DNA from 2 places in the Lactiplantibacillus koreensis genome. Region 2 is predicted to be linked to the other one. Evidence: riboswitches for the same ligand, from Rfam matches in the RefSeq annotation. Region 2 holds a riboswitch; the other holds the start of a gene.

Region 1 (7,741 bases), 900 kb from region 2:
GTAGGGCATCGGGTTGAGTCTGTTCTAAAATTTTAGTAACGCTCGGTAGGGTCAATGGTTTTAAGAAAACTTCATCGGCGGTATCGGTGTCCGTCATAATAGTGGCTGGATTAGAGTTAATTAAGATAACGTGGTAGCCAGTAGCTTTTAAACTCAAACAAGCCTGGGTGCCGGCATAATCAAATTCAGCTGCCTGGCCGATTTTAATGGGGCCGGAACCGATGACAACAATTGAATGGATGTTAATATTTTTAGGCATTAAGCATAGCCTCCTTTTGTAAGACGGCAATAAATTGATCGAAAAACTGACCAGCTTCTTGTGGACCTGGGTGGGCCTCAGGATGAAATTGGACAGACATGACGGTTGCTTGGGGTAATGCCAGGCCTTCAACACTGCTGTCGTTGAGTTCGGTGTAGGTGACATGTAGTGGCGTGGTTGTTAACGAGGCTGGGTCAACAGCATAATCATGATTTTGTGCGGTCATAATGACTTGCCCGGTTGCGGTAGCTTGTACCGGATGATTTAAGCCGTGATGGCCAAAGGGCAATTGATAGGTTTTGGCCCCATAAGCCAGTGCAATTAATTGGTGTCCGAGACAAATACCAGCCAAGGGATAATGTTGTGCGAGTTGTCGAATTAACGGTAATATCGCAGCATAATGTTGTGGGTTTCCAGGACCGTTTGAAAGTAGGACGCCATCAGGGTGGTAAGCCTGAATGGTTTTAAAAGAACTGGTTGCAGGTAACACACTGACTTGGCAACCACGGGCTTGCAATGCAGTAGTAATGGCCTGCTTTTCGCCAAAGTCTAGGACGATTAAGTGGTGAGCGGATTGCGTGGGTAAGTTGGCTGGTAATGGTTTAGGGATGAGTTGCTTTAAAGGCGCCATCGCCAAAGTTGCATTAAAGTCGGTCACTGGTTGATTGCTGAGAATTGCCATTTGAGTGCCAGTTGTCCGTAGATGAGTAGTTAATGAACGGGTATCCACATCTTTAATTCCAGGAATATGATGAGTTAACAAGAAGTTATCGAGTGATTGACGGCTGGTGTAGTGGTCAGCGAAATCAGTCAATTCATGGACAATCACCGCTTGTGTGCCGAGCGTCGCTGACTGGTTAACGGTAGGATCGATGCCGTAATTACCAATTAGGGGATAAGTGAAAGCAATGAGCTGATTGAGGTAGGAAGGGTCAGTGATGGTTTCCTGGTAACCGGTCATCCCAGTGTTAAAGACGAGCGGACCAGCACCTATCACATTGAGATCGCCAAAGCCTGTGCCCGTCCATTGCGTACCATCAGCTAACGTTAAAAATTTCTGCATCCGACCACGACCTTTCTAATGAAATGATTAAAACTGTTTTTTCGTATGGGACTAGTAAACAATTATTTCAATGAAATGTCAAGCCTGTTTATACATTATTTATGCATAAATCCAATTTAATGTGACGCAATATTCAAAATAATCGCTATTTATGAATATATTATCATAGAGAGCTTGCATCTAATGGACGATTAGAATATAGTGTGAAATAAGCGTGTGTTAGTGATGGTTGGACGATTAAGTCAATTGGAAGTGGAGTGGATTTGATGAATCATTTTGAAGGTCGGTCATTTTTAAAGGAAATAGATTACACATCAGCGGAGTTAACTTATTTAATTGATTTTGCGATTCATTTAAAAGCGCTAAAGCAACACCATATTCCGCATCCTTATTTACAAGGTAAAAATATTGCTTTGCTATTTGAAAAAGCGTCAACTCGAACCCGCTCGGCATTCACCGTTGCGGCCAATGACCTGGGAGCGCATCCGGAGTTCCTGGGACAGGCGGACATTCAGTTAGGAAAAAAAGAATCGGTTATTGATACAGCCAAAGTGTTGGGTAGCATGTTTGATGGCATTGAATTTCGCGGTTTTGACCAAAAAACGGTTGCACAGTTGGCCGAATATAGTGGGGTACCAGTGTGGAATGGCTTAACCGATACTTGGCATCCCACGCAAATGATTGCGGATTTTATGACTTTGAAAGAACATTTTGGGCATTTAGCGGGATTGACGTTAACTTACGTCGGTGATGGCCGCAATAATATGGCGAACAGTCTGTTAGTTACGGGTGCAATGTTGGGTGTCAACGTGAAGATTGGTGCGCCAACCGACTTACAACCGGCACCTGAAATTGTTGCGATTGCGCAACAACTAGCGGCTAAAAGTGGGAGTCAGTTGCTGATTACTGCAGATCCGCAACAAGCTGTCGCTCAAGCGGATGCCTTGTATACGGATGTTTGGGTGTCGATGGGTGAAAAAGTTGATTATGGGTCACGCATTCAGGCGCTATTGCCATTTCAGCTTAATACGGCCTTAGTTGCCGCAACCGGGAAAACCACAACGGTTGTGATGCATTGCTTGCCAGCGATTCATGATCAGCAAACCGTCATTGGTGCAAAATTAGGTCAACAATTTGATTTGGATGCGGTCGAAATTACCGATGCCGTCTTCAATGGCCCCCAAGCGGTCATTTTTCAAGAAGCTGGAAATCGAATGCCTGCGATTAAAGCCATCATGGCGGCCAGTCTGGGTCATTTATTTATTCCAGATCAGCTTTTTAGTTAAGCGGCCCTTGCGATAGGGTTGTGCCAGTGCTACGATGGAATCCGCTGTAAAAAATACGTGGTTCGTAACCATCCCACGTTAAAAAACTAGGAGGATTTTGTAACATGACGCAATCAAAAATTCGGCCGTGGATTATTAATGCTTTAGTCGCGGCTATTTATATCGTTTTATCTGTTGGTCCAGCTGCTTTTAACTTAGCTTCGGGCGCCATTCAATTCCGTGTTTCGGAAGGCCTGAATCATCTGGTCGTCTTTAACCGGAAATATATTTGGGGGATTGTGGCGGGGGTTATCTTATTTGATGCATTTGGCCCAGGAGCTAGCTTACTAAACGTGGTCTTTGGTGGGGCGCAATCGCTAATTGCCTTGTTAGTTGTGAGTTGGCTTGGCCCGAAACTCACTAAAGTTTGGCAACGCTTGGTCTTGAATATTATTTTATTCACTATTTCAATGTGCATGATTGCTTGGATGTTAATGCTAGTTGGCGGAGCGACCGCTTTTTGGCCAACTTACTTAACGACGGCCCTTTCTGAATTCATTATCATGACAATTACGGCGCCCATTATGGTCGGTTTGAATCGTATCTTACAATTTAGTGACCGAATTAGTCGGTAACTTTAAAAAGCTGGTCGGCAATTACTTGTCTGACCAGCTTTTAAAATTCTCAAGAATATGTTGACTATTTATTGGTATCCGGGCTTGATGACACTAGGTAGATTCATAGCCTTAAAATCATCAGCAATTGTGTTCCTTACGAGTAATTAAAGCAAGCATGATATACGATAATCCTATAAAAGTGGACGTTCTTATTTCTTTTCGTAATTGTTTAATTATTGGGCTTATACTAATTTTGTTCCAAAGAGTGATGGAGAAAATTAGGGGGGAATAGATGATGATCAAAAAAATGCGAGGTTTATCAAGTTATACTGGACTCGGGAATCTGAATACGATGGCTTCAACACAATTGGCGACGGTTACGGGTGGAAAGATTGTTAAATATATGACGGTTGGGCCGTTTACACTTTATAAAAATACTAAAACTGGAAAAATCACTCGTCGTCAAACGACGAGTACTGCAAGTTGGACAGCCAAGACGATGGCGTTTGGTTGGGCTAAATCTTTTCACGGATAATTAAAATACTATAAACGTGGCTTAGTAATTTGAATTTTGTGGGGGAAAGTATAGGAGACTGATAAAATGAAAAAAAAGATCGATATTCTTAATACCTTGGATGTTTTAATTAAGGATCCAACTATTTCAAAGGTTGAACGGCAATTGTTATCAGATGCTAAGCTTGCGCTTGCTAAGGGAATCTACGATGAAAAGGTTGCCGCAACCTTAAAATCTCAGCTTTCCAAGTTAGCATTGGCGAAGAATTTAACACCGGTACTCGTGCCATTTTTCACTGAGCTTTCTCGCCAATATCTTGGTACTGGTAAGCGTGGGATGCTCTATACGATATAGTAGTAAATTATTGAGATTTAATGAGTAGCAGCTTGATCATTCGGAACTAATTCGGAATGATTAAGTTGCTATTTTAATGAGAAAAGGGCAAATATAAGTGATTTTTCTGACGTTAATGCATCAAATATGTACGTTTATACAAATATAATAATAAAAATAAAAATTATGTTATATTATCATTATAAATATGAGGAGATGAATGAAATGACTAATTTTAGCAATATTAATAAGTATCAAGATTTGAATCAGGGAGAACTACAACGGGTTACAGGTGGAAAGAAGTACGGTAACGATTTAACTATGGGAGTATCTATTGTTCGAAAAGTAAAAAAGCTTATCAAAAAGACGTTTAGATAAAGTGAAATTTGGTGGTTTTAATGATTGAACCCAGTATTATGGTTGGTCTTTTACAGATGTTTTTTCTGATTTTTGGTGTTATGTTCATTTATACGTTCACTATTCAAAGTATTAATTTTTGGTCTTTAGTAAAAACTATCGTGTTTAGTATCTGTTTTGCCCTTGTTGGTGGCATCATAAATGATGGTCTTTTTTTGATGGTTTTTGGTTATATGTTCTTCTCTGAGTGGGTCAGACAACGAACCCTTAAGATGGATTTTGGACGCTTAAACATTTTGTTGCTATTAATATCGTTACAAAATTTAATTTTGTCGTTTTCATCAGCGATAAGCAAGTTAATTTTATTTAACATAATGAAGAGTCGTTCTTTAGTAGCATTGTCTAGAGCTGGTACCTTGTTTGTGATTGTTGAAGTAGGAATTGTGTATACAATTGCACTATTTTTATTGGAGGTATCACTAAAGTACATACGAAAACATCCTGATGTGATAATACAAGTACGACAACTAAAAATTGATGCTAGAATTTTCGTTATCTTATTTGTATTATTTTTCTCAATTGAATTATTGTTAATGATTAGTGATATGGAAGGTGTTACAGCCAAAATTCAAATGACGTTACTTTTCACCTTTACGTTAATGGTTGGGTTGATGGGCTCACAAATGGGATTTATTATAAGAACCTATGCTCGACAACAAGCACTTGAAAATGAAAAATTGCAAAACCAACAATTGAATAATTATTTGAAGAGCATTGAGCAACAATACATGGCATTAAGACGGTTTAAACATGATTATCGGAATTTGATAATTAGTTTAACTGTTAAAAATGAAGACCAAGATATTAGAAGTACAGATGATTATCTAACTAATTTAAAAAAACAAGCTATGCCATCGGTTGATTTGGATGATTCTCAAATTGTACAAGTCCAGAATTTAGGAAATGAAGCTGTTAAAGGTTTAATCGTACAGAAATTTTTTGATGCAAGAAAACGCGGTGTGAAATTGAATATTGAAATAATGGATAAACAGTTCAAGGTGAACCAAGACTTAGTTACGTTAGTGCGGATCATAGGTAATTTGTTAGATAATGCTATTGATCAGGCCGAAAAAATGGTAGATAAGACAGTCGTAATTGCGTTTAACGAAATTGGCGAAACCGCTGAAATTTCAATTGAGAATGCGATTGATAATACTTTTGATGTCAATAAAATTTTCAAGCCCGGTTATTCTTCGAAGGGGCCTAATCGGGGATTAGGCTTAGATAATGTTAAAGATTTGATTGCGAAACAAAACAATCTATTCTTAGATATTGAAACACCAAGTAATAAAGTTCGCATGACTTTAATCATGACAAAGGAGTAACGAGATGTTTCCAGTTTATTTGTTAGAAGACAATCAGAGCCAACGCACACAATATACGGATTTTATAAAAAAAGCCATTATGATTAATGAATATGCGATGACTTTAATGTTGTCAACAGATGATCCAAAGAAGCTATTAGCTGCTAGTCAGCACACCAAAACAGGACTCTTTTTTTTAGATATGGAAATTAAAGAAGATACAACTGCTGGCTTGAAAATTTCAGAAAAAATAAGAGCACAACTACCGCTGGCAAACATTGTTTTCATTACAACTCATGAGGAATTATCATTTGTAACATTGGAGCGGCGAGTAGCACCACTAGATTATATTTTAAAAGATCAATTCTTAGAAGCTATTCAGAAAAAAATTGTTATGGATATTGATAATGTTCAGGCACAACAAGCGAAAACAATGTTTCAAAAAAAGATAGTATTTAATTATAAAATTGGTAATCGTTTTTTTTCGATTCCAATGAACCAAGTTGTCTTAGTACAGATCAATCAAGCAACGAATGGGCAGTTAACCGTATTAGCGACAGGAGAAAAAAAAGAAGCTAGTTTTCCGGGGAGCTTGGGCGTTCTGGAAGCCGCTTATCCTAATTTATTTAGATGCAATAAAAGCTTGCTGATAAATCCTGATTACATTGAGAATTATGATGCTAAAAAAAGAGTGTTGCAACTGTATGGTGAGTTGACATGTAAAGTTTCATTTCGTAAGGGGCGAGAGCTAGCCAAATGGTTTAAAACAGTTAGTTAGGTAATGTAATTAAGGGGAGAATGAATGTATTATCGAGATTATGTCGCACAAAATTATTCAGTTATAATCGTATCTAGTATCAGAAGTTTGTTTTTACATTATGGTAATGGTGATAGCTATTTTTTAGGACGATCAATCCAATAATGAGACTGATGTTAATTGTAAGTAACCATAAAAGGCTTGGTTCGAAATCTGGTAATAAGTAGATTTCAAAAAAGACAATTAGATTATTCAGACCATGAATTAAAATGACTACGGATAACTTACCAGTCCAACGATAAAATAATGCGAATACTAGTCCCATACCGCTATAAGTTAATAAGCCAGCAAGATTACTATAGCCATGAAATAGACCAAAGACGATTCCACTAGTCATGCTGGCACTGATAATGGCTTGTTTTTTGAAGCAAAAGTCCATCAGGATCCCTCTGAAAATTAGTTCTTCAATAATCGGTGCCATAAAAACTAGCCAAATAAAATATAGTGGCAGAGAGCTACTGTGAAGACCAGTTATAACAGTTTGTTGATTTTCAGTAATCTTAGATTGGAAGGCACCCAAACTAAGATTAATTGTATTCAAGCTTAAATAGCCAATTATTACATTGTATAAATAGGTTTTGATAGGCCATTTATTGTGGTGAGAGTAGCCAGCGGTCATGTAAATTTTCCAAATCATAACAATAACGAGACCACCTAGCATAAGTTCTAAGAAAGTTAAACTGATAGTGATCATGCTAGAGCGCCAGGAATTATTAATGAGTAGTGGTAGCTGGCCCAAGGTATATAGAAGCATACTGACAATAAAATCCAGAGCGGCCTTTGGCAGATTATCTTTTCTAATAATTTTATTCATGAGTTTGTTAACCAATCAATGTTTTTTAGTATAGGCTTTGTTGAGTGTTTTCCCGTATTCACGCATCCCTTTAGATGTAAAATATAAGATATGGCCAACTATATTTCCTAAACTACCGCCGCTAACAGTTGCTAAATCTTTGTCAGATAAGTTAGCATAAATAAATAATTTTTTATTCATAATTTCATTCATTCCTTTTCAATTTTTGACTATTTCCAGCGTCGATAGTCTTTTTTATAGGTTTTCCATGCTTCTTTTCCTTGAACTATGGCCCAGTCAACTGCAACAGCTAAACCGAACTTTTTCCCACCACCAGTAATACTATCAAGTTCCTGTTC
Region 2 (7,741 bases):
TACTTTTGCAGCGACTTCGGTATCAATTTCGGTTGCAGTCTTAAAGGAATTGAATGCCTTAGATGGCAAGGAGGGGACGACAATCCTAGGGGCGGCCGTGGTTGATGATGTTTTGGCCGTCTTAATTTTAAGTCTAATGGTGAGTCTATTCGGTAGTGAAGTCGGCTCTAGCAGTAGTAGTTCGACTAACCTAGGGCTGTCGTTAGGCATTCAAGCCGCCTTCTTTGTCGGGCTATATGTGGTGGTGAAGTGGATTGTACCACGGCTGATGAAGATTGGCGATGCATTATTAGTGCCGACTTCGGTTACTTTGATGTCATTAGTGATCTGTTTTGGGTTGGCTTATTTTGCCGATTTTATTGGTTTAAGTGCTGTTATCGGGGCTTTCTTTGCTGGTATTGCAGTAGGACAGACCGATTATCATGCAGTGATTGATGAACATATTCAGCCCATTGGGAATGCCGTATTTATTCCAGTATTCTTTGTTAGTATCGGGTTGAACATGTCCTTTAAGGGGTTCATGAATGATTTTTGGTTTATTGTCGTGATTACGGTCGCCGCAGTTGTTACGAAGTTACTTGGTGCTGGTATCGGCGCTAAGTTAGCGGGGTTCAGTTGGACCAGTGGCTATGAGATTGGTGCCGGGATGGTTTCGCGTGGTGAAATGGCGCTAATTATTGCCCAGATTGGTTACCAAGGTAAATTATTGTCGGCCGATCGTTATTCAGCGGTGATTACGGCTATTATTTTAACGACACTGATTGCACCGTTATTATTGCGACAATCAATTCATCACCAAGCTCAATTAGATAAAGTATAGGGTCAAAAAAAATTGCGACAAGAATTTATAAAATTCTTGTCGCAATTTTTTTGCGTCTTAAGGTAAGCGGCGATAATGCACCTCTGCTAATTGACCATATTGATTAGTCGCAACGAGCTCAAATCGTTGGTGATAGTCGCTAGTTGGTGTGAATAGTGCAATTCCCGTTCCTAGTAAAACGGGTGCAATTTGGATGAACAAATCATCAACTAAATTGGCGGTCAATAAAGGCATCAAGACGCCCGCACCACCAACAATCCAAATATTGGCGCCATCGACTTGTCGTAATTGTTCGACTAAAGTCGTGACATCGGTATTGGTGAACGTGGTCCGGTCATCGCCTGGATGTGGGTTTGACGTCATGACAATGTTTTGAGTTAGCGGATTGTAAGGATTAATGAGCTGATCGGTGGTCTGTTCCATCGTATAATCATAAGTATGCCGCCCCATGATAGCGGTATCGACTTGTTGCATGAACTCAGCGGTGGGCGCGTCCTCGGCGCCAGTAGTCTTGAACAACCAATCGAGCCGGTTGTCTTTGGTGGCCAGATAACCATCCATCGAAACGGCGCCATAAAATTGAACTTTGCGCATAAATTGGACACCTACTTTTAGTTTTGTAACCATATTGTAACATGTTTTATCTGCTAACTAAGCAACAAATCCGGAAAAACGTGAGGTGATGATGGTAGAACAGTTAGATGGCTGAGAAAAAGCGTTAATTAGTTAACCATGGATGCTGGAATGGCGACCTAATTAACGCTTTTTTACCAAAATAATCTCAAAAGCCCCAATTAAACTTAAAGATTGACTTGAATTGACGGTTCAGCGGTTCAAGTTAATTAGTTAAGTTTAAAATGGCTTAATTTTTGAAATTTCAGTAACTGGTGGCGAAATTAAGGCCAATGTCGGTGATAGTCGTGAAAAGTGATTCTTTTTTCGGTCCGTATCCCGTATACTTAGAAGTGCATTTATGCAATCAGTGGTACCTAGCATGGCGACTACTGGCCTGGTTCGTAAACTTCCCAGGATAAAAAACCAAGAACTTCACGTTAATCGGAGGTAGGAAAATGGATGCAATAAAATCAGTAATCATCGACTGTGATCCTGGCATTGATGATAGTTTGGCCTTATTATTGGCGTTAAAATCGCCGGAATTAAAGGTGGTTGGGATTACCACTGTTTGTGGGAATGTGCCCGCTGAGTTGGGTGCACAAAATGTATTAAAAGTCCTAGCGTTAGCGGGACGGTTGGATATTCCCGTCCATGTTGGCGCTAAAACCCCATTACGGGTGCCTTACACGAGTGCCCAGGATACGCATGGGGATGATGGATTAGGTAACAGTCAATTGCCAGCGATTACAACGGTGACAGTTGGTTCTGATGCGGTCGCGTTTATCATTGCAACGTTAACGGCGGCACCAACGACGGCAATCTTGGCATTAGGGCCGTTGACCAATATTGCGCAAGCTTTACAACAGCAACCAGCAGTTTTTAAGCAGGTTGCCCAGTTTACGTTAATGGGTGGTAGTTACCGCAGTCATGGGAATTGTTCACCGGTGGCCGAGTATAATTTTTGGTGTGATCCGGATGCAGCACAACTGGTTTTTGACCAGTTACCAGTCCCAATTCAGATGGTCGGTTTAGATGTGACCCGCCAGATTGTTTTGACGCCGAGCTTGCTAGAATATATGCAAGCGATTAATCCAGTTATGGGACGATTTATTAAAAAAATTACGCGTTTTTATTTTGATTTTCATTGGCAACAAGAACGGGTCATCGGGTGTGTCATTAATGATCCGCTAGCGGTGGCCGTAATGCTTGAACCGACAATCTTAACTGGCTTTTCAGCGTATACTGCGGTGGTTGCCACCGATGACGTGGCCCGAGGACAATCAATTGTCGATGACCACGAATTTTGGCAACGGCCACACAATAGCTTGGTTGAGACACGCGTCGATGTCGCAGCATTTTGGCGCTTGTTCTTAACACGAGTTGCTGGTGCGGCGGAACCTGAGTTATCAGCGACACTGCACCAATTAAAGGTGGTGGGCGCATGAAAAGGTTAAAGCCCAAGACTATAGCCTTATTGGCGTTACTAATTGCTTTAAATATTGTTGGCAGTAACCTGGCACTAATGCTGAAATTACCGATTTATTTAGATTCGATTGGAACCGTCTTAGCCGCAGCTGTTTTTGGCCCACTCGGTGGGATGCTAGTGGGGGGCGCAACTGGTGTGATTGTTGGTACCACGACGGATTTATACGCATTGTTCTTTCTACCAGTACAATTGTTAACGGGATTAGTTGCGGGTGTCCTTTATCGGCGGATTAAACCCAATCGTTTTCGGCATAATTGGTGGCTAGCGTTAGCAATTTCATTGCCAGGGACGTTACTCAGTACTGGTATCACGGTGTTCTTATTTCATGGGATTACATCATCTGGTTCGAGTTTATTGGTACAACTGTTGTTAGGGACCGGATTAAGTAAACCATTGGCGGTCTTTTTAATTCAAATTAGTACTGATTATTTAGATCGTTTTTTAACGGTTTACGTCGTCGCGCTCGTCTATCAAGCACTACATTATCGCTTGCCACAAGCAAATTAAGTTGTTCATTTCAGTCATTTGATAGCTGATACAAAAACGGTCACTGCAAGAATTAACACTTCTTGCGGTGACCGTTTTTAGTTATTGACGCGTCATCAAACCATCTTCAATTTTATAGACGACGTCGCAATCCTTAATCAGGCGTTGGTCGTGGGTCACCATCACAATGGCTTTTTGATGGTGGTGAGCTTCCTTTGCTAGTCGTTGGACCACATCAATTGACCGTGGTGTATCTAAGCTGGCCGTGGGTTCATCGGCTAAGATGACGCTGGGATCATTATAGAGGGCTCGGACAATGGCGACACGTTGCCGTTCACCACCGGATAAGTCACTAGGGTAGGCATTGGCGACTGCACTTAGCGCTAATTCTGCTAACAAGTCTGTGGCCCGTTTTTTTTGAAACGGTCGCTTAGCCATTTTGTCGACGAGTTTTAGTTGGTCAGTGACAGTTAAGAAAGGAATCAAATTGGAACTTTGCAAAATGAAACCAATCTCGTCAAAACGATAAGCTAACCGTTGTTTTTCAGATTGTGTCGCAAGCTCGGTGCCGTTTAAGATGACCTGGCCGTTAGTCGGGGTTTGGAGTCCGGCGGCAATGGTTAAAAAAGTGCTTTTGCCAGAACCAGATGGCCCAATAATAGCGACAAATTGACCGGCATTAACTTCAAAATTAGCGTCTTTGAGCGCTGTAATGGCCGTATGACCGTGACCAAATTGTTTAGTGATTTGCTTTAATTGTAAAATGGGTTGTGACATGGTTAGTTCCTCCTATCCAATCGCGACGGCGGGATCAATTTTAGCAACGGTTCGCCATGATAGTAGCGCACCGATGATGGCGGCAGCGAGTAAGGCTAAGCTATAACCACCGAATTGTAACCAGTTAATCACAAAGGGCAATCCGGCCGGCATAATTTGAGCCAGCCCAACGGTAATTCCCAGGCCAACGACAATGCCGATTAGTGCCATGACGATGCTTTGTGTTAATAAGGTCGCTAAAATATGTTTGGATCCGATGCCTTGAATCTTTAAAACCCCAAAGAGGGCTTGTTTTTGTAAGGTTAGGACAAACATAAAGATGCCGATAATCGCTAAGGCAATCACAAATAAGAAGTAAATCATGGTATTTAACGTCAACTGTTCGGCGCTATAACCAGGTAATTTATTAATAAAAGTAGCCATCGTTAGATGTTGGAGATTGCCATGCGTCGTCGTTTTAAAGGTGCCCTTTTTAGCAATGAAGCCATTCACAGTTTGTTGGTTACCGCTAGTGATAGGCGCTTTTTGTAAATAATTCAAGGTGGCAATATCCGTATATGCTGTGGGTGCAATCATATACGTGCTGGGGGCGTAAGTCCCAACGATGGTGACGGTCCGTTTAGTTGTTCCTAAACGAACCTTTTGTCCAAGTTTAAAACCGGCAGTTTTTAAGTCCGCTGAAATTAATAGTTGGTGTGTACCATTAATGCGATGACCACTGACTAATTTTGGCATTAAAAAGCTGTTTCGATCAGTGGCTAAGACACTAGTTGTCGTTTTTAGCTGATTATTGGTTGTTCGTAAGGTGCCCGATAACGTCGCCAAGGGGGCCACTGATTTTCCTTGAACGTGTTTTTGATCTGCCAGTGTGAGTTGTGAGGCAGAGAGCGTCTGATTGGCGTTCTTATTTAAGTAAACATCCGTGGCTTGCCAAGTATCAATGGCTTGGCGGTTCCCGTTAGAAAGGCCATTTGCTAAGCCGGCCAACATGAAAACGACGAGTGCAATTAATAAGAGTACACCACTGAGCAGTGCGTAACGTAACTTGTCATGCTGTATTTCTTTTAGCCCTAAATACATTCATAATGCCTCCTTTTTTGTTTATCACGTGATAAGTGAATAACCAAATACTAGCATTGATTGCGAGTTAGCGCAAGATTTTTGCTGATCGAAATTAGATAAATAAGTACGATTCTCGTTAAAAGGCTGGTATGATGAAACTATTGAATAGAGAGGTAGGTTCTTAATATGACTAAAAAAAGTTTTAATCACCAAGCAGCGATGGTTGCCGGAATTACTGGTGGCGTGATCTCTGGGTTAGTAAAGTTGGGTTGGGAAAATGTTTTACCACCCCGAACTGCGGCGCGTGATCAAACCAATCCACCGCAACGGTTATTACAACAAGTAGGGGTACCCGCCAGCATTACGCATGCGACCTATACGTACGCTGGTCACCAATTACCTGGTGTCAGTTATGTCATGCATTTTGGGTTTTCGACAACATTTGCAGTGGCATATAGTGTATGGGCGCGGCAACATCCCAAGGCCCAAGCTGGTAGTAGTGCCTTGTATGGCTTAGGGGTTTGGACTGCTTTTCATCATTTGATTTTACCGGCATTAGGAACGGTACCAGCCGCAAAAGATCAGCCAGTTGAAGAACACTTGTCAGAAGCGATTGGCCATGTTTTGTGGATGTGGACAGCCGATTGGGTAAGTGCGACAGTCTATGATCGCTTAACGAAGCGGTCGTAATTTTTTTAAAAAACAACCTTGAGGTGAATCGTCATGATTGGAACCATTTTTAATGTTAGTATGATTCTCATTGGTTGTTTGGTGGGAAGTTTTTTCAAACGTGGCATTAAGCCGGCGTATCATGATATTTTGATGCAAGCGCTGGGCTTAGCGGCCATGTTGATTGGGATTAATGCGGTTGTGCAACGGATGCCACAAAGTAAGTACCCGGTTTTATTCATTGTGAGTTTAGCCGTTGGGGGCTTAGTTGGTCAGGCACTCGATTTACAAGGGCACTTTAACCGGTTGGTGGGACGCTTTTCTGGTGGTAACTTAGCGGAGGGGCTCGCGACAGCCATTTTACTTTATTGTATTGGGTCCTTATCAATTCTTGGTCCGATTGAAGCCGCTTTGAAACATGATTATACGTTTTTATTTACGAACGGGATTTTAGATGGCATTACCTCAATTGTATTGGCTTCGACTTTTGGTTTTGGCATTGCTATTGCGGCGGGCGTGTTGTTTGCCTGGCAAGGCTCATTGTATGTACTGGCGCTGGTGTTAAAAGGTGCGTTGAGTACGGTCATGCTGAATGAAATTACAATTGTCGGGGGCATTTTAATTTTAGGGTCAGGATTAGGGTTGTTAAATATTAAAAAAATTAATACGCTGAATCTGCTACCAGCCCTGATTGTGCCACCAATTGTGATTGGCTTATTGAATTTGTTTTAAAAGGGTTCATTTCAGTTAGTCACTTATGATGGTTGCTAGCAGGCAGCCGATTGAATTTTAGGTTATTGTGAAACAACCGCATTCCGGTAATGTTGCTGGAATGCGGTCGTTTTGTGTTTTATTGTGGCGACTAGCTTATCTGACGTTTATAGCGCAAAACTAGAAGTTAATTGTTATTTATCGTAATAGGTTGCAAGGCATTGAAAATTTTTTCAAATGTTTTTGTGATGTATAACATTTCGGTATATCACGCAAGTTGTACCATTGTAGTAAAATGAGAACGATATCACAAGACTTTTCCTTTGATTATCAGTTGGTTGTAGTGTTTATGTGTAGCCAAGATGTACCTCTTCCAAAATCTTGGGGGGAATAATTCTCAGTTAAGCTATGTCGCTTAAGACTAGATAATGCAAATTAGTAGATTGTAATAACTAGATTTTTCATCGATTTGAAGAATCTAACTAGTTGTTGCGTTTTTTCTAATTTAAGATTAAATACTTTAGGCTTGCTAAAATATTGTATAGGAACATAATTAGGCCGTACTTTGGTTGATACTTCATTCAGGATTTTTATTGGAGGTAAGCATATATGGCTGATCAATTGGTATTGGAGACACAAGAATGGCTCAATTCCACCTATAGTAATGTGGATGGATTTGGTGTTGTTCCAGAAAATGGATTAACGGGCTGGGATACGGTTTATGGACTAACTCGAGCTTTGCAATATGAGTTAGGAATTACAGAACTGGTAGACAATTTTGGCCCAACTACTGCACGATTGTTTGATGCGATGGCGGATAAAATCGTGACAGGGTATTCGGGTAATATCGTTTACATCATTCAAGGTGGTTTTTGGTGTAAGGGGATTAACCCAGTGGCTTTTGATGGTTACTTTACTGCGGATACAGAATCTGCTGTTATAACGATGAAGGAGTACGCTGGTCTTAGGGATACTTCAGGAACTATGAATTCTCAATTCATGGCGGCATTACTCAATATGAGTGCTTTTACCCTTGTTACCGATGGCTATGCACAAGTACGAGCTATGCAACAACAATTAAATCATGATTATCTAGCCTATACGGGTATTTTGCC

The links. A riboswitch is a leader RNA that binds a small molecule or an ion and turns the genes downstream of it on or off. The one in region 2 is predicted to bind preQ1.
Region 1: another riboswitch for preQ1. It lies ahead of C5Z25_RS08610 (QueT transporter family protein); the one in region 2 lies ahead of C5Z25_RS04505 (nucleoside hydrolase).

What each region holds. Positions count from the first base shown of each region.
Region 1 is NZ_CP027190.1:1,794,561-1,802,301, forward strand. It holds gene carB (carbamoyl-phosphate synthase large subunit) at 1-259, opposite strand, end outside; gene C5Z25_RS08600 (carbamoyl phosphate synthase small subunit) at 252-1,322, opposite strand; gene argF (ornithine carbamoyltransferase) at 1,589-2,608, shown strand; PreQ1 riboswitch class I at 2,660-2,704, shown strand; gene C5Z25_RS08610 (QueT transporter family protein) at 2,713-3,222, shown strand; gene C5Z25_RS08615 (lactococcin family bacteriocin) at 3,497-3,739, shown strand; gene C5Z25_RS08620 (bacteriocin immunity family protein) at 3,806-4,072, shown strand; gene C5Z25_RS12515 (hypothetical protein) at 4,277-4,429, shown strand; gene C5Z25_RS08625 (sensor histidine kinase) at 4,450-5,793, shown strand; gene C5Z25_RS08630 (response regulator transcription factor) at 5,798-6,550, shown strand; gene C5Z25_RS08635 (CPBP family intramembrane glutamic endopeptidase) at 6,630-7,403, opposite strand; gene C5Z25_RS12520 (bacteriocin) at 7,419-7,583, opposite strand; gene C5Z25_RS12525 (bacteriocin class II family protein) at 7,613-7,741, opposite strand, start outside.
Region 2 is NZ_CP027190.1:893,684-901,424, reverse strand. It holds gene C5Z25_RS04515 (cation:proton antiporter) at 1-820, shown strand, start outside; gene C5Z25_RS04510 (dihydrofolate reductase family protein) at 878-1,414, opposite strand; PreQ1 riboswitch class I at 1,824-1,868, shown strand; gene C5Z25_RS04505 (nucleoside hydrolase) at 1,891-2,880, shown strand; gene C5Z25_RS04500 (ECF transporter S component) at 2,877-3,428, shown strand; gene C5Z25_RS04495 (ABC transporter ATP-binding protein) at 3,510-4,184, opposite strand; gene C5Z25_RS04490 (ABC transporter permease) at 4,197-5,264, opposite strand; gene C5Z25_RS04485 (YagU family protein) at 5,433-5,936, shown strand; gene C5Z25_RS04480 (DUF554 domain-containing protein) at 5,970-6,647, shown strand; gene C5Z25_RS04475 (glycoside hydrolase domain-containing protein) at 7,236-7,741, shown strand, end outside.